4 regions of the Arthrobacter sp. NicSoilB8 genome follow, and region 2 is predicted to be linked to each of the others. Evidence: riboswitches for the same ligand, from Rfam matches in the RefSeq annotation. Region 2 holds a riboswitch; each other region holds the start of a gene.
What was found. A riboswitch is a leader RNA that binds a small molecule or an ion and turns the genes downstream of it on or off. The one in region 2 is predicted to bind thiamine pyrophosphate.

Region 1: it holds a riboswitch for thiamine pyrophosphate, as region 2 does, so the genes downstream of both, LDO15_RS20810 (ECF transporter S component) here and thiO (glycine oxidase ThiO) in region 2, are expected to answer to the same signal.
Region 3: it holds a riboswitch for thiamine pyrophosphate, as region 2 does, so the genes downstream of both, thiC (phosphomethylpyrimidine synthase ThiC) here and thiO (glycine oxidase ThiO) in region 2, are expected to answer to the same signal.
Region 4: it holds a riboswitch for thiamine pyrophosphate, as region 2 does, so the genes downstream of both, LDO15_RS13405 (bifunctional hydroxymethylpyrimidine kinase/phosphomethylpyrimidine kinase) here and thiO (glycine oxidase ThiO) in region 2, are expected to answer to the same signal.

What each region holds. Positions count from the first base shown of each region.
Region 1 covers NZ_AP024655.1:4,595,322-4,602,563, forward strand. Annotated here, with positions in the region: gene LDO15_RS20795 (UDP-N-acetylglucosamine 1-carboxyvinyltransferase) at 1-1,322, opposite strand, end outside; gene LDO15_RS20800 (energy-coupling factor transporter transmembrane component T) at 1,440-2,243, opposite strand; gene LDO15_RS20805 (ABC transporter ATP-binding protein) at 2,240-3,913, opposite strand; gene LDO15_RS20810 (ECF transporter S component) at 3,978-4,625, opposite strand; TPP riboswitch at 4,692-4,835, opposite strand; gene LDO15_RS20815 (heme-degrading domain-containing protein) at 5,023-5,568, shown strand; gene LDO15_RS20820 (DUF4386 family protein) at 5,565-6,332, opposite strand; gene LDO15_RS20825 (DUF4235 domain-containing protein) at 6,451-6,714, shown strand; gene LDO15_RS20830 (ion transporter) at 6,735-7,242, opposite strand, start outside.
Region 2 covers NZ_AP024655.1:3,512,537-3,519,778, reverse strand. Annotated here, with positions in the region: gene LDO15_RS15815 (DEAD/DEAH box helicase) at 1-1,448, opposite strand, end outside; gene LDO15_RS15810 (RNB domain-containing ribonuclease) at 1,756-3,261, opposite strand; gene LDO15_RS15805 (ferritin-like fold-containing protein) at 3,303-3,974, shown strand; gene thiE (thiamine phosphate synthase) at 4,054-4,761, opposite strand; TPP riboswitch at 4,788-4,908, shown strand; gene thiO (glycine oxidase ThiO) at 4,902-6,278, shown strand; gene thiS (sulfur carrier protein ThiS) at 6,275-6,511, shown strand; gene LDO15_RS15785 (thiazole synthase) at 6,550-7,242, shown strand, end outside.
Region 3 covers NZ_AP024655.1:3,082,042-3,089,283, reverse strand. Annotated here, with positions in the region: gene ffh (signal recognition particle protein) at 1-1,160, shown strand, start outside; gene LDO15_RS13945 (alpha/beta hydrolase) at 1,233-1,967, shown strand; gene thiC (phosphomethylpyrimidine synthase ThiC) at 1,964-3,814, opposite strand; TPP riboswitch at 3,810-3,917, opposite strand; gene LDO15_RS13935 (amidohydrolase family protein) at 3,996-5,078, shown strand; gene LDO15_RS13930 (VOC family protein) at 5,160-6,035, shown strand; gene LDO15_RS13925 (hypothetical protein) at 6,799-7,236, shown strand.
Region 4 covers NZ_AP024655.1:2,974,540-2,981,781, forward strand. Annotated here, with positions in the region: gene proB (glutamate 5-kinase) at 1-192, opposite strand, end outside; gene obgE (GTPase ObgE) at 236-1,825, opposite strand; gene rpmA (50S ribosomal protein L27) at 1,941-2,204, opposite strand; gene rplU (50S ribosomal protein L21) at 2,265-2,573, opposite strand; gene LDO15_RS13405 (bifunctional hydroxymethylpyrimidine kinase/phosphomethylpyrimidine kinase) at 2,979-4,550, opposite strand; TPP riboswitch at 4,653-4,750, opposite strand; gene LDO15_RS13410 (Rne/Rng family ribonuclease) at 4,928-7,242, opposite strand, start outside.

The DNA of each region.
Region 1 (7,242 bases), 1.1 Mb from region 2:
TAGATCCGGTGCGGGTCGAGCAGCTGCACCTGGGCACCCAGTTTGTTCAGCTCGGTCAGGTAGATGGCCCGGTTCTCGTACACCCAGTCGTGGATCATGGTCTGGCCGTGGGCGTTGGCGGCAATCACCGCGAAGAACGGCAGGTTGTCGATGTTCAGGCCGGGGAAGGGCATCGGGTGGATCTTGTCCTCCGGTGCCCCCAGCTCCGAGGGCCTGGTGGTGACGTCCACCAGGCGTGTGCGGCCGTTGCGGGCAAAATACTCCCCGGAGACCTCGAGCCGCTGTCCCATCTGCTCCAGCGTGGCGAGTTCAATTTCCATGAACTCGATCGGGACCCGGCGGATGGTGACTTCCGAGTTCGTCACGATGCCGGCGGTGATGAGGCTCATCGCCTCGATCGGGTCCTCGGACGGGAAGTATTCGATGTCGACGTCGATTGACGGGCGGCCGGTGATCTTCAGGGTGGTGGTGCCGACGCCCGCGATGTCCACGCCGAGCATCTGCAGGTAGAAGCAGAGGTCCTGCACCATGTAGTTGGGGCTGGCGTTGCGGATGATGGTGGTGCCGCGCCGGTGGGCCGCGGCCATGATGGCGTTCTCCGTGACGGTGTCGCCGCGTTCGCTGAGCACGAAGGAGCGGTCGTGCCCGTCCGACGGCGGCGCCTGGACAGCGTAGAACCCGGACTTCGCCTCCACGCTCAGGCCGAACTGGCGCAGCGCCTGCATGTGCGGCTGGACCGTGCGGGTACCGAGGTCGCAGCCGCCGGCGTAGGGCAGCCGGTAGGTGTCGGCCTCGTCCAGCAGCGGGCCCAGGAGCATGATGACGCTGCGGGTCCGGCGCGCGGCCTCCACATCCGTGGAAGCCAGGTCCAGGACGGCCGGGCGGCGGATCTGGAGGTCGTTCGCGTTGAGCCAGGTGCATTCGACGCCGATGCTGGTCAGCACCTCCACGATCCGGTTGACTTCCTCGATCCTGGCCAGCCGGCGCAGCGTAGTGGTGCCGCGGTTGATGAGGCTGGCGCACAACAGCGCGACGCCGGCGTTCTTGCTGCTGTTGACGTCCACGGCGCCGGAGAGCGTCCGGCCGCCCTCGACCCGGAGGTGGGTCATCTGGGGCCGGCCCACTTTGACGATGCTGTGCCCGACGATCGTCTCCAGCCGCTGGATCATCTTCAGGCTCAGGTTCTGCTTGCCCTGTTCCATCCGGGCGATGGCGCTCTGGCTGGTGCCCAGCTCGGCGGCGAGTTGTCCCTGGGTCCAGCCCTTCGCCCCGCGCGCTTCGCGGAGCAGGAGGCCTACGTGTTCAGCAGTCGGTTGAGTCATGCCCCGAAAATATCACGGATGATTTATTAACCCCGGGCATTCCCGCCGGAATGCCGTTAATGTCACAGGGATACCCGCATCATGCGATAAACGGCGTAGCCACCGTGGCGGGCCCGGCTACTGGCGTGCGAGGAAGACGAGATTCCAGGTGCCCGCGCCCAGGGCTGCGGCCGCGGCGGCTGCCGCGATGCCAAGCCCGCCCAGCAGCACCCAGACATCGAGTCCGCTGAACGTGGACGGCCTGGCCCAGGTCCGCGTCGCGCCGCCGAACCCGCGGGCCTCCATGGTCACTGCGAGCCGGGACGCGCTCCGGATGGCCTGCACCAGCAGGCCGAAGCTCTGGCCCAGGGTGGCGCGGAACCGCTGGTAGGGGTTGCCGCTCGAGCCGACGCCGCGGGCGCGCCGGGCCATCCCGATCGTCTGCCACTGCTCGGCCATGATCCCGACCAGCCGCATGGCCGCCAGGGTGCCCAGGACGAACCGGTGCGGCAGCTTCGCTTTCTGGGCCAGGGCGTCGGCCAGGTCCGTGGGGTCGGTGCAGCTCATGAGCAGCACCGCCGGCAGCGCGATCGCAAGCCCGCGGAGCATGAAGCCGATCCCCAGCTGCAGCGAGCCGGCGCTGATGGACCAGATCCCGGCGTCGAACAGGACGGATCCGGCGTCGGGCGCAAGGATAGCGGTGCTCCAGCCGCCCAGCGCGGCCGCGAGGATCAGCGGCCAGCCGCGCTGCCACAGCAAAGCCAGGGTCAGGCCGGCGAGCGGCAGGAGCAGCAGCTCGAAGGCCAGCGCCACGGACGCCGAAACCCAGTCAATGGACAGTGCCAGGACCAGGGTGATCAACGTGACCGCGGTGAACTTGGCGAGCGGGTTGGCCCGGGTCAGCAGTGCATGGTTGCCGCGGAGGCTGAGTGCGTCCCTCATGGCGAAGCCCCCTCCGGAAGCTCAAGGTCCGGGGCGGGCGCGCCGGCCGCCGCTGCGGGGGTGTGGAGGCGGAGTTCGGTGCCGCCCAGGACGGCGGAAAATTCGGCGTCGTGCGTAACGGAAACCACCGCGGTGCCGGCGTCGAGGAGTTCGGAGAGGAAGGAGGCGAGCTCCGCCCACGTGTTGGCGTCCTGGCCGAAAGTGGGTTCGTCCAGGACCAGCACCTGCGGATGCGCCGCCAGCACCGTGGCCACCGACAGGCGCCGCTTTTCGCCTCCGGAGAGCGTGTACGGGTTGGCCTCCACGAGTTCTGTCAGCCGCAGCCGCTCCAGGAGCTCGTCCACGCGTTCCTCGCCGTAGCCGAGGTGGCGCGGACCGAACATGAGCTCGTCCAGGACCCGGCCGGTGACGAACTGGTGCTCGGGTTCCTGGAACACGGTTCCGATCCTGGCGATCAGCTGCTGGGCCTTCCACCGGTACGGATCGGTTCCGGCACCCTCGCCTTGGCGGCCAGTGCCGCGACCAGTGCCGAGACCAGTTCCGCGACCATTGGCGTGACCACTCAGCCCCGGCGGGGCCGAGACTGTCCCCGCCACGGGGCGCAGGAGCCCGGCCATCGTCAGGGCCAGGGTCGACTTCCCCGAGCCGTTCTGCCCGGTGATGGTCAGGGCCTCGCCGGCGCGGACCTGCGTCGAGATGCCGGACTGCACGGGACGCGGCGCAATGCTGCGGAAGCCCCCGCGCAGCCCGGCCCGCCGCGGCCGCTCGCGGGACACCGCGAGTCCTTCCGCCGCGAGCAGGAGCTGTCCTGATGCCGGGGCCGTCCGGGTCCGTGTCGCCGGAACGTAGCCGGGCACCCAGACGCCCGCACCGATGAGCATGTCCCGCGCCTCGGCCAGGACCCGGTCCGGCGGGCCGTCGATCAGTACCGCGGAGTCGGTGGCGGAACCGGGCTGCAGCACCACGATCCGGTCCACGAGGTCTTTCCAGACCGCCACCCGGTGCTCCACGACCACCAGGGTGGCGCCGGTCTTGTCCAGGCAGCGGCCCACGGCATCGCGGACTTCCAGGACGCCGGCGGGATCGAGGTTGGCGGTCGGCTCGTCGAGCAGCAGCAGCCCCGGCCGCATCGCAAGGATCCCGGCGAGCGCCAGGCGCTGCTTTTGTCCGCCGGAGAGCGCCGACGTCGGGTGGTCCAGCGGCAGCCGGCCCAGCCCGACGTCGTCGAGCGCCTCACGCACCCGGGGCCAGATCTCCGCCGCCGGGACGGACAGGTTCTCCGCCCCGAACGCGACGTCGTCGCCGAGGCGGGAAAGCACCACCTGGGTTTCCGGGTCCTGCTGCACGAGCCCGGCGCGGCCGCGCCGGGACCGTGGCGGGGCGCCGTCAATGAGCAGGCTTCCGGTCTCGTCAGAGTCCTCGGCATCGCCGGCGCCGCCGGAATCGCCGGCCGGCCCCGAGGCGCCCGACGCGCTGTCTCCCAGCACGCCCGCCAGGGCGTGGAGCAGCGTCGATTTGCCCGCGCCGGAGGGGCCCAGCAGGAGCACACGCTCCCCCGGCCGGATGTCCAGGTCAAGGCCGCTGACCGCGGGCCGGGGCCGTCCGGCGTGCCGCCAGCCCCAGCCGCGGGCCGTGACGGCGGCCGGCCGGACGCCCGGTGAGGATGTCATGAGTCGTTTGCGCCGTTCACGAGGGGTTCGAGGAGGGGTTCAGGTGTGGGTTCGGGAGCGGGGTTCAGGAGAAGACGGGCTCCGTGGCGGCCTTGCGCGAGGCAAAGGATCCCAGCACCCCGGTCTTGGCCAGGCCGCGGGTGGCCAGCCAGGACAGGCCGCCGGCAATCACGGCGCCGGAGATGGTCGTGAAGACGATGTAGGCGAGCTTGTCGCCGGCTTCGTAGGCGATGTTCCAGCCCCACGGCAGGAAGGAATCGTTCAGGCCGCAGAACAGGCCCGCGCCGGCACCGGCCAGCAGGGACACCGGCAAGTTGAACTTCTTGTACAGGAATGCCGCGAAGACCAGTTCCGCGCCGAGGCCCTGCAGGACGCCGGAGATCAGCACCGTGGTGCCGTACTGCGAACCCATGATGAGCTCGCCCGTGGCCGCCACGGTCTCGCAGAAGAGCGCCGCGCCGGGCTTGCGGATGATGAGCATGCCCAGCACCGCCGGGATCATCCAGCCGCCGGCGTAGAGTCCGGTGAGCGGCGGGTAGAGCGCGTTGATGGGGGTCGAAATCAGGTTGGCGCCCTGGGACCAGGCCCAGAAAATGACGCCGCCGGCCACGGCGATCAATGCGGCCACCACGATGTCCACCACGCGCCAGGTGTAGTTGCGCCGTGCGGATGAGCGGCTGGCGGAACCATGCTGTGCTGAAATATCTGTCATGTCGTCCTCCTGAGGAACAGGAGGGGAGGGTGCTCCGGCCGGCTTCGGCTTCCGCCGCCCTCCGCGCACCCTGAGAACTCGACTCCCTTGCGCCGGTACTAACCGGATCAGGTTCGAGGGTCTGCGGCTGTCCGCACTCTCAGCGCCCACCAATGGTTTCCCCGGATTTTTCCGGCGATGCCCGACGGCGGCGCTCCCCTGTCGTATCTAAAATCGCCCTTGTGGGCGTTGCCAAGTTTACACCCGGACCGCCGGGTTTTCAGCGGTGTGCTGTCATAATGCGGACCGGGTGCTGAAGGTCCCCGCGGCCGGAACCGCCCCTCTTGGTAAAGTCGACGTGTCGGACACCCGGACCCGCCAGCGGCGGCCTCGTCACCCATCGGAAAGCTGGATCATTTTGACGCACGCACCAGCCACGCCAGACCCCTCCGGGGAATACGACCCCGACTCGAGCGAGCCGCAGCCGCCGGGATCACTGGCGGCCCTCATCGGCCGCGTGCTGGCCGAAATGGAGTCCCTCCAGTTCGCATCCTTCGGCAAGGACGACGCCCTGGACCTCGGGCTCCTCCTGGTCGAGCTGGGCCGGCAACGCTCGCTGCCCATCGCCGTCGACATCACCAAAGGCGAACAGGTGCTCTTCCACGCGGCCCTGGCCGGCGCCACACCGGACAACGAACGCTGGATCAACGCGAAGAAGCGCACAGCCCAGCGGTACGAGGTCCCCTCCCTGCTGGTGGGTCTCCGGGCCCGCGCGGCCGGCGGGAGGATGGAGGACAACGCCTGGTGGGACCAGAGCGAGTTCGCCGCCCACGGCGGGGCGTTCCCCATCTACCTGCGCGGCACGGGGGCCATTGCGGTGGTCACCGTTTCCGGGCTGCCCCAGAAGGCGGACCACGATCTCGTCGTCGAGGCTCTGCGGACGGTCCTCACCCCGGAGGGTTAGTCCCCGGTTCCGCCGCCCGCGCGCGGCGTTCGCCGGGCCAGCCGGAGCAGCGCAATCCCCACGGCCAGGAACCAGGCCCACATCAGGAGCCCGTACGCCAGGTAGAACGACGGAACGGCCTGCCGGAGCGCCTCGGCAATCACCCCCGCTGTTCCCGTGGCCACTCCCAGCCACGCCACCGCGCGGGGCAGCACTCCCTTGAGCATGACCAGTGAGATCAGCAGGATGCCGAGTGCGGACAGGACGCCGACGACGGCGGGGGTGTTGTTCTCGGCGATCACCGTCTCCGCCGCGGTGGCATACCGGAGCCGGGCGGCGGCGTCGTAAGCGGCAGTGCCGGACGCCGCGGCGTACCGGTCGCTGAGGTAGACCAGGATCAGCGATCCCCGGCTCGTGACGGGAACGGCGAGGAACATCGCCCACGGCAACGCGCCAACCACCGTGGCCAGCAGGGCCAGACTCTTATTGACCGGGGCGAGCGCCACAAAGAGGGTCACGAACACCAGCACCGGAAGAATGTTGGACACCGTCCACAGGAGCTGTTCGGCGACATAGATCCCCTTGTTCCTGGCGATGAACTCCAGCGTTTCGGCACCACCGTGGACCGGCGGCGGGGCAAGGAAGTCAAGGAGCAGGGCCAGAACCAGCAACCCAATGAACACCACGGCGGAGATGCCCGCCCAGAAGTACAGCTGGCGCCAGCTCTGGCCATCCGTCGCGGCGCCCCGGACAGGGCCGAGCGGGCGGGTGCGGGGCTGGTCCATGCTTGAAAGTACGTCCGGCGGACGCCGCGGGACAGGGGCGTTGGCCCTGTCTGGACCGCCGGGCAAGGAACGCTAGGCTAGGGACAGTCCTGTTTCCTCCCGCAAGGAGTCACGAAGAATGAACCTCTTCATCAAACTGTTCGGCGCCGGCGTGAGCCTGCTGGCCGGCTATGTCGGCACCAAACTCGTTGACACCGTCTGGGAGAAGTCCACGGGCAACAAGCCGCCCAAGGACCACGACGACGACGTCCCCACCACGCTGCGCTCGGCATTGACCTTTGCGCTGATCTCGGCATCCGTCAGCGCCATCATCCAGGTGCTCGCCAACCGCGGCACCCAGCGCGCGATCACCCGCTTCGCCAAGAACCAGGACATCGTCTAGCCGGGGCGTTTCAAGGACGTTCACTGGGTCGGATCGACGAGCAGCTTTCTGATCTCGGTAAGCTTGGCTTCGGATTTTTCGAGCCGCAGGCGGAGCCCCTCGACCGTCGCGCTGGTGTCGGCCGGCTCAACGGCCGGTGCCGGTCCCTTCTTGGTGGGAGACAGGAAGAAGTTGGCCAAGTAACCGGTGAATGTGCCGAAGATGCCGACGCCGATGACGATGATGCCTGAACCGATGGCACGGCCCGCATCGGTGACCGGATACTGGTCACCGTATCCAACTGTCGAGATGGTGACGATCGTGTACCAGAGGGCGTCCGAGGCGGTCGTGATGTTGGCCCCTGGGGCGCCCTGTTCAACGCGGAGCATCGAGAGGCTTCCGAATTCCAGCACGAAAATGCCCATGAGCAGCAGTATGTACAGTGAACTGCCGGCCCGGTCCTTGCTCAGCGCGCGGCCGATCGTGCGGATTCCGACATCGCGGAGCAAGCGGTACACCCGGATCAGCCGGAAGATGCGCAGGATCTTG
Region 2 (7,242 bases):
CTTTCGCGGCTGCCGCTGCGGCTGCCATCACGGGCGCCGTCTTTTGCGCCGCCACGCGAGTTCTTCTTGCCGGTCTCGCCGAGGTCTTCGAGGACCTCCGCGTCGACGCCGGCCAGCACGCGCTTGTCGCGGGGGAGCCGGCCCTTGGTGCCCTCGGGGATATCGAGTTCCTCGAACAGGTGCGGCGAGGAGGAGTAGGTCTCCACGGGCTCGGGGTAGCTCAGGCCCAGGGCCTTGTTGATCAGGCCCCAGCGCGGCATGTCATCCCAGTCGACAAAGGTGACGGCGGTGCCCTTGTTGCCCGCACGGCCCGTGCGGCCGACGCGGTGCAGGTAGATCTTCTCGTCCTCGACGCACTGGTAGTTGATCACGTGCGTGACGTCGTCGACGTCGATGCCGCGGGCAGCGACATCGGTGGCCACGAGGACGTCCACCTTGTTGTTGCGGAAGGCGCGCAGCGCCTGCTCACGGGCGCCCTGGCCGAGGTCGCCGTGGATGGCGGCCGCGGCGAATCCGCGGTCCACCAGTTCCTCGGCCACCTTCGCGGCGGTGCGCTTGGTCTTGGTGAAGATGATGGTGCGGCCGCGTCCGCGGGCCTGCAGGATGCGGGCGACGACCTCCACCTTGTCCATGCTGTGGGCACGGTAGATCAGCTGGCGGATATCGCGCTTGGTCAGGCCCTCGTCGTCCGGGTCGGCGGCGCGGATGTGGGTCGGCTGGGTCATGTAGCGGCGGGCCATGGCGATGACCGGGCCGGGCATGGTGGCCGAGAACAGGAGCGTCTGGCGGACCGCGGGGGTCCCGGCGATCAGGGTCTCGACGTCCGGCAGGAACCCGAGGTCCAGCATCTCATCGGCCTCGTCCAGGATGACGATCTTGACGTTCTTCAGGCTCAGGTGCTTCTGCTTGTAGAGGTCGATCAGGCGGCCGGGGGTGCCGACGACAACCTCGACGCCGTTCTGCAGCGCCTCGACCTGCGGCTCGTAAGCTCGGCCGCCGTAAATGGTGGCGATGCGGGCATTGCGCTTCTTCGCGGCATTCTCGAGGTCCTTGGCCACCTGGACGGCGAGTTCGCGCGTGGGCACGATCACCAGGGCCTGCGGCGCGCCCGGAACGGCCAGCTTGTCAAAGCCGGCGTCGTCGCGGCCGACGACGCGCTGCAGCGCCGGGATGCCGAAGCCGAGGGTCTTGCCGGTACCGGTCTTGGCCTGGCCGATGATGTCATGCCCGGCCAGTGCGACAGGCAGGGTCATGGCCTGGATCGGGAAGGGGTGGGTGATGCCGGCGTCGGCCAGGGACTCCACGATGTCGGCGCGGACATTGAAGTCGGCAAAGGTCTTTTCGGCGATCTCGTGCGGCTTTTCGTCCGAGATGATGGTCTCTTCGGGCTCGATGGTCTCTGTGCCGGACTCATCGGTCAGAAGCTGGTGCGTGTGCAATTCACTCACAGGTGAGTTTCCTTATTCATTTTGGGCTGCGCTGCTTGCTCAACGGGGCCGGCCGTGGTGGCCGTTCCGGAGCACGCTCAGGGGCGCAAGCATTTCCAGTGGAAGCCGATCGCGGGCTATCTAAATGCTGGCACTGGGGACCAGCGGGCGTATCTCAAGATCGCGTAGGGGCGGGCTTGTTGAATTCGAAAATCATGGAAATCAACGACCGGGCATCCATTTCTACTTCTCCAGTCTAGCTGGCAATAGTCCCGATCCTCGACTGGAGCCGCGATCGCGCCACCGGAGCGTACCCGGCAGCGAAGCGTCAGCCCACGAGCTCGAGCCGGATCTCGCGGGTGGCGATGTCCGAGGACACCACCCGGACCCGGACCCGGGTGCCCGGTTCCAACTCGCCGGGGCACCGTGCCGTCACGGCGGGTTCGGCGATCTGGACGATCCCGGACGGCCCGTTCCCGTTGCCGTTGGCCTTGCTGCCGTTCCCGTTGACCCCGACGGCGGCGTTGACGTTTGCGCCCTTGACCGGTTTGGCGCCGGAGATGACGAGGGCGTCGAATTCCTGACCGACGTGGTTGACCAGCAGCGCCGCCTCCACGGTGTCCAGCGACAGCCGCTCCAGCTTTGCGGCCAGCTGGTCCGAGGTGGCCATGATGGCCGGGAGGGACGGCAGGGCCGCCCTGGCCCAGGCCGGAACTTCGGTGCCGTTGCTCAAGGCCTCGCAGATCACCAGCACGAAGCGGTCGATCAGCCGCCGCAGCGGCGCCGTTGAATGGGCGTAGGCCGCGCCGATGGCGGCCTGGACGGCGGCCTGCGGCACGGTGCCGTCGAAGGGCGTGTAGCCGGCACCGCGGAAGAGCATGCCGGCCGAATGCACAATTGCCAGCTGCCGGGGGTCCGTGGGATCGAGCGTCCGCAGGTACTCGCCGTACCGCATCTCCCCGTCCCAGGGCTTGCCGAGGGCGTGGGTCTGGCGGTGGAAATGCCGTAGCGACGCCTCGTCCGGGGCGGGCATGGTACGCAGGATGCCGACTTTGCCCTGGAGCATCAGTGCGGCGGCCGCCATCCCGGTCATGAGGGAAATCTGGGCGTTCCAGTCCTCCACCGGCAGCGGCGGGGCAGCCACAATCCGGTAGCCGCCGTCGGGCAGCTGCTGGATCTCCTGTTCGGGCATATTCAGGCTCGCGCCGCCGCGCTTGCGTTCCAGTTCCACCCGCTTGATGCCCACTTCTTTCAAGAGCTGCAGCACGGGTGCCGCGGTGCCCGCGTCGAGCTCGGCCTGGACGCCCTTGTAGTTGAGCTTCGCGCGGCTGCGGACCTGAGCCCGGCGCACGAGCACGGAGGTCACCTCGGCCGCGGCGTCGAGCTCGAATTCCCAGACGAACGCCGCACACAACTGCCCGGCAAGCAGGCTGCCGGCGGCCTCGCTGATAATCTCCGGGTGCAGCGGGATCCGGCCGTCCGGGGTGTAGAACGTCTGACCGCGGCGGCGGGTCTCGGCGTCGAGCGCCCCGCCCGGGGCGACAAAGGACGGGACGTCGGCGATGGCGTAAAACACCTTGTAGCCCTCGCCGCTCCGTTCGATGAACAGGGCCTGGTCGAGGTCGGTGGACGACGCCGGATCGATGGTTACGAACTCGACATGCGTGAAGTCCAGGTCCGGCAGCTTGTGCTCGGCCACCGCCGCCTCCGCATCGCGCAGCACGTCCTCGGGGAACGGACCGGGCAGTTCCAGCGTGGTGCGCAACGCCTTGAGGGCCTCGGCAAGCTGGTTCTGCTGCTCGTGGACGCTCGGGGTCAGGCGATGATGTGACACGAAAATCAGGGTAGCCCGATTTCCGCGATTAGTCTTGGAATATGAGCGCAATCCCGGGCGATCCTGCCCGCTACAACAGCTTCCTGGCGGATCTGCTGGGAGTCATGGCGTACGGCGAGCTTTCGGCCTTCGAACGGCTCTCCTCGGATGCCCGGTATTCGCCCACGCTGCATGACCGTGCGGTGCTCGGCAGGATTGCCGTGGTCGAGTTCCAGCACTACGAACTAGTCCGGGCCCGGCTCGAGGAGATGGGCCTGGATACCGAGGCGGCCATGCTGCCGTTCCAGCCCTCCGTGGATCACTTCCACGAACGCACCCGCCCCGCGGACTGGTACGAATCGCTCATGAAGGCCTACGTGATCGACACGGTTTCGGCCGACTTCTACCGTGCCGTCGCCCGGTATGTCGACGCCGGCACCCGGGAGCTGATCGGGCGGATCCAGTCCACCGAAGCGTCCACGGCCGTGCTGCAGGAGCGCCTCAAGGCGGCCCTGGCCGATGACCCCCGGCTGGCGTCGCGCCTGGCGCTGTGGGCCAGGCGCCTGCTCGGCGAGGCACTGACCCAGGCCCAGCGGGTGAGCCTGGAACACGCGTTCCTGGGCGGCCTCTCAGGCCTGGATGACGCCGGTGCCAGGGAACTGGTCAGGGCCCTGACGGCAGAACTCGCGGCGAACCACTCGCGCCGGATGGCCGGGCTGGGGCTCGCCGGGTAGGCCGGATGGCCGGTGCCGGGACACGCCCGGCTGCGTGCCGGGGAGCTGGCGGGCGCCGGTGGAGCCTGCGGGGGCCCGCTCAGGAATCAGCGGCATCCAGCGCCGCGAGCAGCGCGCCAGCGGCGTGCGCCGGATCATCGGCGTCGGTGATGGCCCGGACCACGACGATCCGCCGGGCACCGGCGTCGACGACCTCCTCCACATTGCCGAGGTCGATCCCGCCGATCGCGAACCAAGGCAACAGGCTTCCGGCCTGGCCGTCGACCTGGCCGGTCCCGTCCGCATCCGCCGGGCCGGCCGCCTGGGCGGCGTAGCGCACCAGGTCGATGCCGACGGCGGCGCGGCCCGGCTTGGTGGGAGTGGCCCACACCGGCCCCACACAGAAGTAGTCGAGTCCCTTGCGGCCGGGCGAGGACGCGATGGCCGCGTCAACCTGCTCCGCGTTGTGGGTGGACAGGCCGATCACGGTGTCCTTGCCGAGGAAGCCGCGGGCGGCGTCGAGCGGAATGTCCTTCTGCCCGATGTGGAACACCGGCGCCCCGGACAAGGAGGCGATGTCCGCCCGGTCATTGACGGCCCAGAGCCGTCCGTGGCGCTGCGCCGCGGCGTGCACGACCGCAAGGAGTTCCAGTTCCTCGGCCGCCTCCAGCGACTTGTCGCGCAGCTGGATGATGTCCACCCCGCCGGCAAATGCGGCGTCCACGAAGTCTTCGAAGTCGCCGCGGTCACGGCGGGCGTCGGTGCACAAATAGAGGCGGGCAGTGGTGTGGAGGGAGTCCTGGCTCATGGGACAAGCCTAGTTCCTCTAAACTGGGCGCATACCGCGGGAGCCCGCAGCAGCCATGTCAACGCTGCCCGGCTGAGAGGGCGTCAGAGCCGACCGCTTGACCTGATCCGGCTAGTACCGGCGTAGGGAAGGAATTTTTCATGGGCACAAGAGCCAGCCGCGAAGCCGAAGCCGCAGATGACGCCGCTTCCCTGGATTGTGACACCGGGCCCGGGCCCGGGCCCGGGCCCGGGCCCGGTGCCGGACACGGAACTGCCGCCCGGCACGCCGCCGCAGGGGATGTCAGCCCAGGGGACATCACAGCAGGGGACATCACCGTCGACGTTGCGGTGATCGGCGGCGGGGTAATCGGCCATGGCATCGCCTTCGAGGCCAGCCGTGCCGGCCGCTCGGTGGTGTTGATCGATGACGCGCCCGGCAGCGGAGCCAGCTGGGCCGCGGCCGGCATGCTGGCCCCCGTCAGCGAGCTGCACTACCAGGAAGAACAGCTCCTGGAACTGATGCTTGAGTCCTCCCGCCTGTGGCCCGCGTTCGCAGCGGCAATCGGTGCCGCCGGCACAGAACCAGGCGCCGGCACGGGATATTTGACGACGCCGACCCTCGCCGTCGGGGCAGACGCGGCGGACCGGCGCGCGCTCGCGGACCTGCGGGAAGTCCAGCAGGCCTGCGGGCTGACCGTCGAACCGCTGACCGTGCGGGAGGCACGCGGCCGGGAGCCGCTGCTGAGCCCCGGCATCTCGTGCGCCTTCGACATCCCGGCCGACCACCAGGTGGACCCCCGGCTCCTGATCGCCCGGCTCGCCGACCTACTCGGCGCAGACGGCCGCAGCGGCTTCGTGCGGCGCCGCGCGGCGGGGCTGCTCTGGGACGACGGCCGCGTTGCGGGTGTCAGGCTCGCGGGCGGCGGCTCCGTGCGCGCCGCGGAAACCGTGGTGGCCAACGGGCTCGGCGCCGCCGGCCTCGACGACCTGCCCGCCGGACTGGCGCTGCCCCTGCGGCCGGTCTACGGCGACATCCTCCGGCTCCGCGTGCCCGAGCACCTGCAGCCGCTTCTCACGGCCACCGTGCGGGGCATGGTGCGCGGGGTGCCGGTCTACATCGTCCCCCGGCAGGACGGCACCGTGGTGATCGGCGCCACCCAGCGCGAGGACGGCCCGTCGGACCCGCACGCTGTCTCTGCCGGCGGCGTCTACCAGCTGCTGCGTGACGCACAGCAGCTGGTGCCCGCGGTAGCAGAACTGGAGCTCCTGGAAACCACCGCCCGGGCACGCCCCGGCACGCCGGACAACGCCCCGCTGCTGGGACGGGTCCCGGGCACGGACGGCGGGGACATCACAGGGCTCATCATCGCCACGGGCTTCTTCCGGCACGGCGTCCTGCTGACCCCCGCTGCCGCCGCCGTGTGCCGGCAACTCATGGACGGGACGCCGGACCCGCGCTGGGCCGGGTTCCGCCCCGACCGTTTTTCCCGCATCCCGGACACGTCCGGGGACAGCCCCGACAAGGAAGCAGCATGAACATCAGACTGAACGGAACGGAGGAGACCGTCGCCGACGGCGCCTCCGTCAGCACGCTCGTAAGCCAGCTCACCGGCCGGAACATCGGCCCCGACGGCCGGGCTGCCGACGGGCGGAAGCTCGGCGTCGCCGTCGCCCGCAACGCCGAGGTGGTGCCGCGCAGCCAGTGGCACGCCACCGCGCTCGCCGACGGCGACGACGTCGAACTTGTCACGGCAGTCCAGGGAGGATAACCACCATGAACGAGACAACTTACGCAGGAACCCCGGCCATGCCGGCCGTCAGGATGGCAGCCGATCCGTTCGTGGTCGACGGCGTGACGCTGGGCTCCCGCCTCATCATGGGCACCGGCGGCGCGCCGAGCCTGGACGGGCTGGGGGCGGCGCTTTTGGCCTCCGGGACGGAACTGACCACCGTCGCGATGCGCCGCTATTCGCCGGCGGAGACGGGCTCGCTGTTCCAGCTGCTCGTGGACCACCACATCCGGGTGCTGCCCAACACGGCCGGCTGCTTCACCGCCAAGGACGCCGTCCTCACCGCCGAACTGGCCCGGGAGGCCCTGGAAACCGACTGGGTCAAGCTCGAGGTCATTGCCGACGAGCACACCCTGCTGCCGGACGCGGTGGAGCTCGTGGACGCGACAGAGCAACTCGTGGCCCGCGGCTTCAAGGTCTTCGCCTACACCAACGACGATCCCGTCCTTGCCCTCCGGCTGGAAAACCTCGGTGCCACCGCCGTGATGCCGCTGGGCGCACCGATCGGCACCGGCCTGGGCATCCTGAACCCCCACAACATCGAGTTGATCGTCTCCCGGGCGTCCGTGCCCGTGGTGCTCGATGCCGGGATCGGCACGGCCTCGGACGCGGCCTTGGCCATGGAACTCGGCTGCGACGCCGTGCTGCTGGCGACGGCCGTGACCAGGGCCCAGAACCCCGCGCTCATGGGCGAGGCCTTCAAACACGCC
Region 3 (7,242 bases), 430 kb from region 2:
CCGTCACCCAGCTGCAGGTGGTCGGGCAGCGCGCCGGCGTACCCGTGTTCGCCCCGCACCCGGGCGCCACCTCCACCGAACTCGACCGCCCGGCCGGTGACCCTGTCGAGGTCGCCCGTGCCGGTGTCGAGGAAGCCAAGCGCACCCTCCACGACGTCGTGATCGTGGACACCGCCGGCCGTCTCGGCATCGACGCCGACATGATGGAGCAGGCGCGCCAGATCCGCCGGGCGATCGTCCCCAACGAAGTCCTGTACGTGATCGACTCCATGATCGGGCAGGACGCCGTCAACACCGCCATGGCGTTCGACGAGGGCGTCAACTTCACCGGCATCGTGCTCTCCAAGCTCGACGGCGACGCCCGCGGCGGTGCCGCGCTTTCTGTCACATCGGTGACCGGCAAGCCGGTCATGTTCGCGTCCACCGGTGAGGGCCTGGACGACTTCGAGCTCTTCCACCCGGACCGCATGGCCTCGCGCATCCTCGACATGGGTGACGTCCTGACCCTGATCGAACAGGCCGAGAAGTCCTGGGACAAGGACGAAGCCGCCCGGATGGCGAAGAAGTTCGCCGACCAGGAAGACTTCACCCTGGACGACTTCCTCGCCCAGATGCAGCAGATCCGCAACATGGGCTCCATGAAGAAAATGCTCATGATGATGCCCGGCGCGCAGAACATCCGCCAGCAGCTCGAGCAGTTTGACGAGCGCGAGATCGACCGCGTCGAGGCCATTGTCCGGTCCATGACCCCGCACGAGCGCGTCGCGCCGAAGATCATCAACGGCTCCCGCCGCGCCCGCATCGCCCGCGGTTCCGGCGTGCACGTCTCCGAGGTCAACGGTCTGCTGGAGCGCTTTGCCCAGGCCCAGAAGATGATGAAGAAGATGGCCGCAGGCGGCGGCATGCCCGGCATGCCGGGGATGCCCGGCATGGGCGGCGGCGGGCCCCGCAAGGGAGCCAAGGCCGCACCCAAGAAGAAGGCCCGCTCCGGCAACCCGGCCAAGGCGGCACAGGAACTGCGCGACGCCGAGGCGCGGCGTGCGTCCGGCGCCAAGGCCCTGCCCACCGGAGCGTCGTTCGGCCAGCAGGGCGGCGACTTCGATCCGTCCCAGCTGAACCTGCCCAAGGGCTTCGACAAGTTCCTCGGCGGCAGCAAGTAGCCACAGCTGCTGGGGGCCGCCGGAACTGTGTCGCCCGGCGGCATCAGCACCGACGTGCCATAGGGTTAGACCATGTTCAAGCAGCGCGTAGTCTTCGTCCATGGGGATGGCAGTTTCGGCGCCGCCGCGTGGCCCCGGCAGCACGGGATGGCGCTTGAATACGATGCGCTGTTCCTGCGGCGGCACGGCTTCGATGCTGTCGCGGAACCGCTCGCAACCAACTTCGCCGCCGACGCCGCAATCGTGCTCGCATCGCTGGCAGATGACGGCCGCGGCGAGGCCGGCGGCCATGTGGTGGCCCATTCGCAGGGCGCCATCGCCGCGATGATGGCCGCCGTCGAGCGTCCCGACCTGGTCCAGTCCCTGACCCTCGTGGAACCGGCCTGCCTGTCCCTGACAGCGGAGCTCCCGGCTACCGCCGCGCACCGGGCCCTCATGCAGCCGCTCTTTGACGTCCGGCACAACCTCAGCGACGACGACTTCCAGCGCGAGTTCATCCGCCGGGCGTTCTCGGCCGACGCCCCGGGGGCCACCACGCCGGAGGCCCTCCGCGCGGCGCGCCGGCTCCGCCTGCAGGCCCCGCCGTGGGAGGCCCCGCTGCAGATCGTGCCGGGCGTGCCGACGCTGGTCCTGACCGGCGGCTGGGAACCGCTGTACGAGGAAATCGCCGGCTACCTGCGCGAGACCGGCGCCCTGCACCGCACTGCGGCGGGAGGGCACCGGCCCCAGGATTCACCCGACGGGGACCGGGCCATCCGCTCGTTCATCGCCGAGGTCAGCCGGCTCCAGCACGCACGGGCGTCCTAGGAGCGGGCACTTCCGCCTGCGGCAGGTTCTCCCACGGAGGGCTCCGGCAGGTAGACCTTGCCGCCGGCCGCCAGGAACTCGCTGCTCTTTTCCCGCATTCCGGCCGCCATCTGCGCCAGGGCCGCCTGCGAGTCTGCTGAACCGTACTCATCCCGGATGTCCTGGCTGATCCGCATCGAGCAGAACTTCGGCCCGCACATCGAGCAGAAGTGGGCCGTCTTGGCCGGCTCCGCGGGGAGCGTCTCATCGTGGAACGCCTCGGCGGTCACCGGGTCCAGGGACAACGCGAACTGGTCCCGCCAGCGGAACTCAAACCGTGCCTTGGACAGGGCGTCGTCGCGTTCGTGGGCGCCGGGGTGGCCCTTGGCGAGGTCGGCGGCGTGGGCCGCGATCTTGTACGTGATCACGCCGGTCTTCACGTCATCCTTGTTCGGCAGCCCGAGGTGTTCCTTGGGCGTGACGTAACAGAGCATGGCAGTGCCGTAGCGGGCAATCTCGGTGGCGCCGATCGCCGAGGTGATGTGGTCATAGCCCGGTGCGATGTCCGTGACCAGCGGCCCGAGCGTATAGAACGGGGCCCCCTTGCAGAGTTCCTGCTGGCGCTCCACGTTCTCCCGGACGAGGTGGAAGGGCACGTGTCCCGGGCCCTCCACCATGACCTGCACATCGAACTCCCAGGCCCGCTGGGTGAGCTCGGCCAGGGTGTCCAGCTCGGCAAACTGCGCCGCGTCGTTGGCGTCCGCCGTCGCTCCGGGCCGCAGCCCGTCACCGAGGGAGAACGCGACATCGTACTTCGCGAAGATTTCGCAGAGCTCATCGAAGTGGGTGTAGAGGAAGTTCTCCTGGTGGTGAGCCAGGCACCAGCCGGCCATGATGGAACCGCCGCGGGAGACGATGCCGGTGACCCGGTTGGCCGTCAGGGGCACGTACCGCAGCAGTACCCCGGCGTGGATGGTCATGTAGTCCACGCCCTGCTCGCACTGTTCGATCACGGTGTCCCGGAAGATCTCCCAGGTCAGGGCGTTCGCCTCACCGTTGACCTTTTCCAGCGCCTGGTAGATCGGGACCGTGCCGATCGGGACGGGGGAGTTGCGGATGATCCATTCGCGGGTCGTGTGGATGTCATCGCCGGTGGAGAGGTCCATCACGGTGTCCGCGCCCCACTGGGTGGCCCACTGGAGTTTGTCGACTTCCTCGGCGATGGAGCTGGTCACGGCGGAGTTGCCGATGTTGGCGTTGATTTTCACCAGGAACGCCTTGCCGATGATCATCGGCTCGGATTCGGGGTGGTTGACGTTGTTGGGAATGATCGCCCGGCCGGCCGCCACCTCGCTGCGCACGAGCTCCGCATCGCAGTTCTCGCGCAGCGCGACGAACCGCATTTCCTGGGTGATCACCCCGTCACGGGCATAGCGCATCTGCGTGACGGTCTTGCCCTCGACGGCGCGTCGCGGCACCGGGCGCCCGCCCCGCCACTCGGCCGACGCCGCGCCCCGGCGCACGGCCGACTTGCCGTCGTCGAGCAGCTCCCGCTCCCGGCCGGCGTAGGGCTCGGTGTCCGCCCGCGCCTCAATCCAGGGGGCCCGGAACGGCTCCAGCCCGAGGACCGGATCGCTGCCCGGGCCCGCCGTGCGGTAGACCCGGAACGGCGGGTTTTCGACGCCGCCCGGAGACGGTTCCAGGGCAATCTCGGTCACCGGGACGCGGATGCCGTGGTCCGCGTCCGTGGTGAAAGCCAGGGAGTGGGACTTCAGCGACTGCGTGGTGGCCGCAGACTCGTTGAGGGCGGGCCGCTTTGAGACAGGCTGGCTGTGGACAGGGCTGTGCTGTGTTTCTGTGGTGCTCAAAGGATTACTCACTTCCTTCGCCGGCATTACCCGGACAGGTTCAACGGTCGCAGGCCGCGTCAGCCCGATCTCAGCCCCTGCAGGGGCACCCGTGTGGTCGTAGATGAAGCTACCACGTGCCGCCGGATGGCGGTCCAGTGTGACGCGGCGCATGGATTGCCGGGGGATTAGGCTTGATGCCATGACCGGCATCATCGAGTTCAGCGGCCCCGTCCTCACCGCGGCTGATCAGGAACGCCGCGGGCTCTGGTCGGTGGACGGCAGGCTGACGTTCCGCCGGCCTGCCGCGGCGCCGGACCTGGTCCTGGACGGCTGGGTCATCCCGGGACTGGTCGACGCGCACTGCCACATCGGGCTCGGCCCGGGCGGGGACGTCTCCGAGGACACCGCGGAAGCCCAGGCCCTGGCAGACCGCGACGCCGGGACGCTCCTGGTCCGCGACGCCGGCGCCGTCCACGACACCCGCTGGCTCCAGCGGCGCGCGGACCTTCCCCGGATCATCCGCGCCGGACGGCACATCGCCAGGACCCGGCGCTACCTGCGGGGCTTCGCCGTCGAGGTGGAGCCGGGGGATCTCGTCGAAGCCGTGCGGAAGCAGGCCCTGGCCGGCGACGGCTGGGTCAAGCTCGTGGGGGACTGGATCGATCGCGACGCCGGCGACCTCGCCGCCAGCTTTCCCGCCGGGACACTCAAGGACGCCGTGCAGGCCGCCCACGATGAGGGGGCCCGCGTCACCGCGCACTGCTTCGCCGAAGACACCCTGGATGACATGCTCGACGCCGGGATCGACTGCATCGAGCACGCCACCGGGCTGCTGCCGCGGCATCTCCCGCGTTTCGCCGGGCAGGGCGTTCCAATCGTTCCCACACTGATCAACATCGCCACGTTCCCGGACATCGCCGCCCAGGCGCAGGCCAAATTCCCCCGCTATGCGGCCCACATGCGCTCGCTGTGGGAGCGGAGGGCGGAGCGGATCCTCGAGGCCCACGAGTCCGGGGTGTCCATCTATGCCGGCACGGACGCCGGCAGCGTGATCAGGCACGGCCGGATTGTGGACGAGGTCCGGGCCCTGCACGCGGCCGGTCTGACCGCTTCGGCCGCCCTCGACGCCGCCAGCTGGTCTGCGCGAACGTGGCTCGGGACGGACGGCATCACCGAGGGAGCCGGTGCCGACGTCCTGGTGTGCGCCGCGGATCCCAGGCAGACCCTGGACACCCTCGCGGAGCTGCGGCACATCGTGCTGCGGGGCAGGCTCGTCCGTTAGGAATAAATTGAAGCTTCAAGTAATTTAATGAGTATGCAGAGTCACCGAAAGCCGGTGGCCACAGAACCCCGGAGCGTTTCAATGACCGCAGAAACCAGCACCCAGGATCTCCTTCCTGCCGAACTCACCATGGGCACGGTGATGCTCAAGGTCGGCGACATGAAGCTCATGACCGATTACTACCAGCGCGCCCTCGGCCTGGAGACTGTGGCCGAACAGGACGGCGGGCTCTATCTGGGCCGCCGGCAGAAGCCGCTGGTGCACCTCGCCCCCGCCCCCGGCTTGAACCTTCCGTCCCGCGGTGAGGCCGGCCTCTTCCACACCGCACTCCTTTTCGAGGACCAGCACTCCCTCGCGGCCACGGTTGCCACCGCGGCCCAGTATGAACCCCAGTCCTTCACCGGGAGCGCGGACCACCTCGTCAGCGAGGCCTTCTACTTTAACGACCCCGAGGGCAATGGCATCGAGCTGTACTGGGACCGGCCGCGGGAGGCGTGGTCCTGGGAGGGCAAGAACGTCGTGATGGACAGCCTGGCGCTGCCGCCGCAGCGCTACCTGCAGCAATTCCTGACCGAAGAATCCGTGACCGGCCAGCGCGACGCTGCCGCCGGCGTCGGCCACGTCCACCTGCAGGTGGGCGACGTCCAGTCCGCGCAGGAGTTTTACGTCGGCACACTCGGCTTCGAGAAGACCGCGGGCTGGCACGGCCAGGCGCTGTTCGTCTCCGCCGGCGGCTACCACCACCACATGGCCATGAATGTGTGGAACAGTCGCGGCGCCGGCCCCCGCCGCGACACGCTGGGCCTGGGCGAGGTGCTCATTGAAGTGCCGTCCGGTGACGACGTCGGAGCCCTGGCCGACCGCCTGAAGGTCGCCGGCGTCGCCGCGCACCACACCGGCGCCGAGCTGCGCTTCGAGGACCCGTGGCGCAACCGGATCCGCGTCGCCGTGCGCTAGCCCCAGCCTTCAGGGACATGCCCAGCGCGGCCGCCCAGCGATGGACATAGTGCCTTTATGTCCAGTGGCCGAGGCCAGGGGAGGGCATGTCCGCGGGCGGCGCGGGATGGCCGGGCTGGAAGTGGACATGTCCTTTCGTGGCTGACAGGGCCGCGGTGCATGTCCCTTTGGGGCGGCCAGCGTTGGACATGGCCTCTAGTTGGACATAGTGCCTTTATGTCCAGCGGGCGCGGCCACGGGAGGGCATGTCCGCGGGAGACGGCGCGGGATGGCCGGGCTGGAAGTGGACATGTCCTTTCGTGGCTGACAGACCGCGGTGCATGTCCATTCTTGGCGGCCACCAATGGGTATAGAGGCTTTATGTCCAGTGGCCGAGGCCACGGGAGGGCATGTCCGCGGGCGGCGCGGGATGGCCGGGCTGGAAGTGGACATGTCCTTTCGTGGCTGACAGGGCCGCGGTGCATGTCCATTCTTGGGGGCCACCAATGGGTATAGAGGCTTTATGTCCAGTGGCCGAGGCCAGGGGAGGGCATGTCCGCGGGCGGCGCGGGATGGCCGGGCTGGAAGTGGACATGTCCCCCTGTGGCTGACAGGACCGCGGTGCATGTCCCTTTGTCGCCGCCAGCGTTGGACATAGTGCCTTTATGTCCAGTGGCCGCGGCCGGCGGAGGGCATGTCCAGTCCGGGCGCTCAAGGCACGCTAGGCTGAAGCGACGCCAAAACCAGCGGTCCACGTGCCGCCGAACCCTAAAGGACTAGCTGCATGGGATTCACCGAAATCTTTGTGTCCACCCACGAAGACGCCCTCAAGCGCGCCGGCGCCCTCGAGAGCGGCGGCCCGGCCGCCCCCGGCGCCGTCCGCATCCCGGATATCAGCGACTTCGAGGTGGAACGGCTCGGCGACCTCGCCGGAGTGGCAGTGCACGCCCCGGGCGCGGACTACGAGCTGGCAATGGTGGACGTGGCCAGCGATTCGCTGCTCGGCGTCCCCGCCGCGATGGTCCGCACTCTGGCGGAACTGCTCAGCTACGAAACCGAAGGCGAGGGCGACGTCCTCGAGGACGTCGCAGTCAACTGGGCCGCCGAGGAGGACATGCCCTTCGGTCCCGACGAGGCCCGGGCCTACGTCCGCCGGATCGCGGAGCTCGCCGCCGCGGTGGACCCCGCCACCAGGTCCGGGCTCTACGTCTGGACCTCCTGAGCCGGC
Region 4 (7,242 bases), 540 kb from region 2:
GATGATTTCCGTGCCGGCGTTGCGCTTGTGTGCCAGGGCGTCGGCGAGGTTTGTCAGGGCCTCTTCCGAAATCCCGCCCTTGATGGACGTCAGTGAGGACGAGCCCACCTTGACGACGATCCGGCGGGCTCCGGACAGCGCGGAGCGGTCAGGGGCCTTGAGGGCTTCGGCGTTGACGTTTTGAGCACTGATGTTGTGGGGCCTGAGCGGCTGCGACCGGTGCTCGACGACGGTCTTACTCGTCATCGGCTGCGCCCAGCCCACTCTCCTTGAGCGGTTGCCGAGCCCGGCGGCCGCTGACGGATTCGGTCCAGATGCCGGCCTTGCGTTCGGCTTCGAGTTCGGCGCGGGCGGCGGCCTTGGCGTCGCGGCGCTCCTGCTGCTCGTCGCGCTTCTGGCCGCGCGTCGGGCGGTCGCCGATGTCGGCGAAGCGCACGTCGGTGCCGCGCGGTGAGGCGAGCAGCTCGGCGCCGGCCATCATGGTCGGCTCCCAGTCGAAGACGACGCCGTCGTCCTCGCCGATGACCACCATGTCGCCGGGCTTGGCGCCCTGCTTGAACAGTTCATTTTCGACGCCGAGCTTGGCCAGGCGGTCGGCGAGGTAGCCGATCGCTTCCTCGTTGGTGAAGTCGGTCTGCTTGACCCAGCGCACGGGCTTGTCGCCGAGGACGCGGAAGAGCGGCTCAAGGTTCTTTTCCTCGCGGCGGATGGTGAAGCCGGTTTCGTTGACGGCGCGGGGGCGCAGCACGGGGGCATGCACCTTCGGCGGGGTCGCGGCGACGGCGTCGCGGGCGGCCTTGACGATTTCGGCCATGGCGAAGCCGAGCTGGCGGAGGCCCTCGTGGCTCGTCGCGGAGATCTCGAAGACCTTGTAGCCGCGGGATTCCAGTTCCGGGCGGACGAACTCGGCCATGTCCTTGCCGTCCGGCAGGTCCACCTTGTTCAGGGCCACCAGGCGGGGGCGGTGGTTCAGCGGGACCACTTCGCCGTCGGAGCCGCTGTAGCTCATGTCCACGGCGTATTTCTCCAGCTCGGCCTCGATGATGGCGAGGTCGGAGAGCGGGTCGCGGTCGGATTCGAGCGTGCCGCAGTCAAGCACGTGCACGAGGGCGGCGCAGCGCTCGACGTGGCGCAGGAAGTGGTGGCCGAGGCCCTTGCCTTCGCTGGCGCCTTCGATCAGGCCGGGAACGTCAGCAATGGTGAAGCGGACCTCACCGGCCTGGACGACGCCCAGGTTGGGGATGAGGGTGGTGAAGGGGTAATCGGCGATCTTGGGCCGGGCGGCGGACATCGCGGCGATGAGGCTGGACTTGCCGGCGGAGGGGAAGCCGACCAGGGCGATGTCCGCGATGGACTTCAGTTCCAGGACGACGTCGCTGGATTCGCCCTCGATGCCGAGCAGCGCAAAGCCCGGGGCGCGGCGCTTCTGCGAGGACAGCGCGGCGTTGCCGAGGCCGCCGATGCCCCCGGCGGCGGCGATGTATTCGTCGCCTTCTGCCACGAGGTCGGCGATGACTTCGCCGGACTTGGACTTCACTACGGTGCCCACGGGCACCGGAAGGATCAGGGTCTCGCCGTTCTTGCCGCCGCGCCAGTCGCCCATGCCGGGACCGCCGTTAGTGGCGTGCCGGTGGGGGGCGTGGTGGTAGTCCAGGAGGGTGGTGGTCTGCGGGTCGACGCGCAGGATGACGTCGCCGCCGTTGCCGCCGTTGCCGCCGTCGGGGCCGCCGAGGGGCTTGAACTTCTCGCGGTGCACGGAGACACAGCCATGGCCGCCGGTACCGCCGGATACGTGCAGTACTACCCGGTCTACAAAGCTAGCCACGTGGATCTCCTCAGTGCTGTTCCCGGACCCCAGAAAGGCCCAAGTTGATTGTAATGCGGTTAAAACACCGGTGGAGCGGACCTAATGGCCCGCCCCACCGATTTAGAACTTGTTGTTACTCTGCAGCTGCAGCAGTCACGATGTTCACAACGCGACGACCACGGCGGGTGCCGAACTCGACGGCGCCGGGGGTCAGGGCGAACAGGGTGTCGTCGCCGCCGCGGCCTACGCCGGCGCCCGGGTGGAAGTGGGTGCCGCGCTGGCGGACGATGATCTCGCCTGCGGAAACTACCTGGCCGCCGAAGCGCTTGACGCCGAGGTACTGGGCGTTGGAGTCACGACCGTTGCGAGTGGAACTCGCGCCTTTTTTATGTGCCATTTGAAATGCCTGCCTTCAAAAATTCTGGGGAATCTGCTGGAACCTGAACAGTAACGAAAGTTACTTGATACCGGTGATCTTGACCTTGGTCAATTCCTGACGGTGGCCCTGGCGCTTCTTGTAACCGGTCTTGTTCTTGAACTTCTGGATGACGATCTTCGGACCACGGAGGTCTTCGAGGATCTCAGCCGTAACCGTTACCTTGGCCAGGTCCGCAGCAGCAGACGTGACTTTGTCACCGTCCACCAGGAGCAGTGCGGGCAACTCAAAGGTGCTGCCGGCTCCACCGGGGACGCGGTTCAGGGTAACGAAGTCTCCAACGGAAACCTTCTCTTGGCGGCCGCCTGCGCGGACAATCGCGTACACCACTGGGGAACTCACTTCTCTCGACGTTTATTACTAGATTTGCGTGCGGAACCTGGGGCCAAATTGTTTGGACCGGCTCACGCTGTGCCTCAACGCCGGTGGATTCCCCGGGGGAATCCATGAGCTACCCCCGGAACAAATCCGACTGGAATTCCAAGCGGATAGTTCTCAGGGTCATAACCCAAGTGTTGGCGTAAGCACCGAAGATCTAGAATACGCTAATTTTGCCTTCGGCCGCAAATGAGGCTGGTTCCGGCGGTAGTCCGTGATAGGCGCCACAGCGTCTCGAATCCATGATCTCGACATTGTCTCAACACTTTGTCTTAACCAGGACCCCAACGCGGTGAAGCCGCCACGACTTCCGGAACCGTGCCCCACTATCCTACCGGCTGGAACGGCCCGCTGGTGTCAGGCGTGCAGCCTCGGCGCGTCGAAGAAGTCCACTTCGTAGCGCGACGACTGCCGGAAGGCCAGGGCCATGGCCTCCCGCTCGCTCGCGGATGCCCGCCGGGCCGCCGCGTCGGTGTACGCGATGGCCTGACGGGTCGCGGCGGCAAAGTCCTCGTCGGCGTACGTCCGCAGCCAGTCGGCGTAGGGGTGCGCCCCGGGTGCGCCGCCGGCCAGGAACTCCCGGTGCAGGGTGGCGCCGACTTCGGCGTAGAGCCAGAAGCACGGCAGGGCTGCCGCCACGAGCACCCCGTAGCTGCCGGACACCGAGGCGGCCAGGAGGTGGTCCACGTAGGCTTTGGTGACCGGGCCGAGGATCGGTGCCGTGGGGCGGGTGCTGAGCCAGGAGCGGTGAAGCTCGGATTCGACTTCCAGGCATGTCTGCGCCGAGCGGGCCCAGAACAGCTGCTCGGCCTCGGTGGGGGCCAGGGCGGCGGCGCGGGCCAGGACACGGGAGTAGCCGTTGAGGTAGATGGCGTCCTGGGCGAGGTAATACGCGAACTCGTGCTCGGGCAGGGTTCCGTCAGCCAGGCCGCGGATGAACTCCAGGGCGTAGATGGCCTCAAGATCGGCCGCGGCCCCTGCCCGGAGGGCTGCGGCGAACTCGCCTTCCGCCGGGCCGCGCGTGAATTCCTGCATGTGGTGGAAGTGGTGAACCGGGCCGTTCCCGGTGCCCACCTCCAGGACCGAGGCTTCGCGGAGCGCGCCCAGCAGCCACGGCTTGACCTCCCGGAGCGCCGCTTCCCAGTCCCCCACCCGGGCCTGCACGGTAGCCATGGCCGAGGACAGGGAGCAGCCGGTGCCGTGGCTGTTGCGCGTGGCGATCCGCTCCCCCGGCACCACCACGGTCTCCCGGCCCAGCAGGCCCCCGGTGTTGACCAGCGCATCCGGGCAGCCGGCGTCAGTGCCGTCCCCGTCAGTGCCGTTCCCGGCGTCGGCGCCCGGCCGTCCGTTGTGGAGGTCTCCGTTGTGGAGGTCTCCGTTCTGGGGGTCTGCGCCCTGGAGGTGCCCGCCCTTGACCAGGACGGTGGTGCCGGTCTGGGCGGCCAGCCGCTTGCCCTGTGCCAGGGCCTCCGGCCAATCGGCCGCGACGGGTTCCTTGAGCAGGATGGCAAGTTCGGCGAGGTTCGGGGTAATGAGATCCGCCAGCGGCAGGAGGGCCTGCAGGGCGGCCTCGGCCGGTTCCTGCAGGAGCCGGTCGCCGCTGGTGGCGACCATCACCGGGTCCAGGACCACGACGGCGGGGCGCGTCTTTTCCAGCCAGCTGCGGACGGCGTCGATCACCGCGGCGTCGCCGAGCATGCCGATCTTGACGGCATCGATGCCGATGTCGTCGCTGATGGCGTCCAGCTGCGCGGTGAGGAAGGCCGCGGGGGGCACGTGAACGGCACGCACGCCCTGGGTGTTTTGCGCCGTCAGGGCCGTGATGGCGGCCATGCCGTAGCCGCCGTTGGCGGCGATGCTCTTCAGGTCCGCCTGGATGCCGGCGCCGCCGGACGGGTCCGAGCCGGCGATGGCCAGCACGCGGGGAATGCGGAGCGGCGCGGCCGGGTGCGGCCCGGAGGGCGGGACGTTCGCCGGAAGGAAATTGGTCGGCAGAAATTCGCTGGACAGAAATTCGGACGGATTCGATGTTGCGGGCACGTCAGACATCCCTTCGCCGGTGCTAACCGGACAGGTTCAACGGGTCTGGATCTCAGCCGGCCCGATGCGCGGCACCCCGTGTCAGTGCTCCAGCCTATCCGTTGCGCCCGGGCTGAACCGTTAACGGCAGGGCGGGCCCGGGCCGGAGCGGACGTATGTTACGTCCGTTCCGGCCAGAACCCGCCGGCCTGCCAGCCGCAGAAGCGGCCGGCAGGGCTAGTGCTGAATCGAAGTAGTGCTCAGTCGTACAGGATTACAGCTCAGGCTTACAGCTCCGAGGCCGGCACGCCGACGCCAAGGATGATCGGCTCGTTGCCGGCCGGAGCGGCCGGCCTGGCCGCGGCAGGTGCCTTGGCTTCGTGAACCGACCCGGCCGCAGCCGGCCGCGTTGCCTCGCGATGCTCCACGGAGGTCTCGTTGGCTGCCCCCTGGGCGCGGCTGGCGCTCCGGTTGCGGCGCCCGCGGCGGCCACGCGGAGTCGCGCTGTCCGCTGCCCGGGAGGCCGGTGCCTCGGTGGTGCGCCCTGCTGCCGGTGCGGTGGCCTGCGGTGCGGCGGCGGCCGTTGCCTGGCCGGCGTCCGTCCCGGCCGGCTTGCCGGCCTCGGCGTCGCCCAGGTTGGCGAAGGCCTCGGTCAGCAGGTCCAGGGTCAGGGCCGGTGCCTGCGTGTCCTCGGCGTGCTCGACGAACGGCAGGGCCACCTGCTCGCCGCCAAACGTCAGCACGGTCGCGGGACGGCCGGCAGCTTCCTCCGTGGCGGCCAGCTTCGTGACGGCGTCGACGGCGGCCTGGCGGGCCCCCGCTTCACTGGCGGCAGCGGCTTCCCCGTCATGCAGGTGCGCGGCGTGCGCCGCGGCGGCGATGTTCGCCAGCGCGGCACGCGTGGCCTCGGCCTTGGCGTGGCGTTCGGCCTCGGTGGGCTCGTGGTGGACCGCGGCCGGCGTGGACGGCATGGTCTCCGGCCCCTGGCCTCCCCGGCCGCGGCGGCGGCTCTTGCGATCGGTGCGCGCAGCAGGCTGGGCGGCTTCGGTGCGCGGAACGTAGTGCTCGGCGGCGACCGTGTTGGCGCGGCGGTGCTCGACCGGTTCGTCGTGCGTGACGATGCCGCGGCCCGCGCAGGCTTCACACTGCTCGCCGAAGACTTCCAGCAGACCCGTGCCCATCCGCTTGCGCGTCATCTGCACGAGGCCCAGCGACGTCACCTCGGCCACCTGGTGCTTGGTGCGGTCCCGGCCCAGGCACTCCACCATGCGGCGCAGCACGAGGTCGCGGTTGGATTCGAGCACCATGTCGATGAAGTCGATCACGATGATGCCGCCGATGTCGCGCAGGCGCAGCTGCCGGACGACTTCCTCGGCCGCTTCCAGGTTGTTCTTGGTGACGGTTTCTTCGAGGTTGCCGCCGGAGCCGGTGAACTTGCCGGTGTTGACGTCCACCACCGTCATGGCCTCGGTCCGGTCGATCACGAGGGATCCGCCCGAAGGCAGGAAGACCTTCCGGTCCAGGGCCTTGTGGATCTGCTCGTCGATGCGCCAGGCAGCGAAGATGTCCGTGTCCTTGGTCCACTTCTCGAGCCGGCCCACGAGGTCAGGTGCCACGTACGTGACGTAGGCCTCGATGGTGTCCCACGCTTCCTCGCCGGAGACGATCAGCTTGGAGAAGTCCTCGTTGAAGACGTCGCGGACCACCTTGATGGTGAGGTCAGGTTCGCCGTAGAGCAGCTCGGGAGCGAGGACCTTCGTGGACTTCGACTGGCTCTCGATGCCTTCCCACTGCGCGCGCAGCCGGTTGATGTCGTGCGTCAGCTCTTCCTCGGACGCCCCTTCGGCCGCGGTGCGGACAATGACGCCCGCGTCCTCGGGCAGGCGGTCCTTGAGGATCCGCTTGAGGCGGTTGCGTTCGACGTCGGGCAGCTTGCGGGAGATGCCGGTCATGGAGCCGCCGGGAACGTACACGAGGTAGCGGCCGGGCAGCGAGATCTGGCTGGTGAGGCGGGCGCCCTTATGGCCGACCGGATCCTTGGAAACCTGGACCAGGACGGAGTCGCCGGACTTGAGCGCGTTTTCGATCCGGCGCTGCTTGCCTTCGAGGTTGACGGCGTCCCAGTTCACTTCGCCGGCGTACAGGACGGCGTTGCGGCCGCGTCCGATGTCCACGAAGGCAGCCTCCATGGAGGGCAGCACGTTCTGGACCTTGCCCAGGTACACGTTGCCGATCAGGGAATCCTGCTGGGTCTTGGACACGAAGTGCTCTGCCAGGACGCCGTCCTCGAGGACGCCGATCTGGATTCTGTCATCGCGCTGCCGGACGATCATCTGCCGGTCCACGGATTCGCGGCGGGCCAGGAACTCGGCCTCGGTGATGACGGTGCGGCGGCGGCCGGTGTCGCGGGACTCGCGCCGGCGCTGCTTCTTGGCCTCGAGCCGGGTGGAGCCCTTGACCGAGGTGACGCGGTTGTTGACCGGAGCCTCAGCCAGCGCACGCGGGGCGCGCACGCGCGTCACGGTGTTGGGCGGGTCGTCGTCTCCCCCGCCGGTGAGTTCGAGATCCTGGTCACCGCGGCGGCGGCGGCGACGGCGGCGCG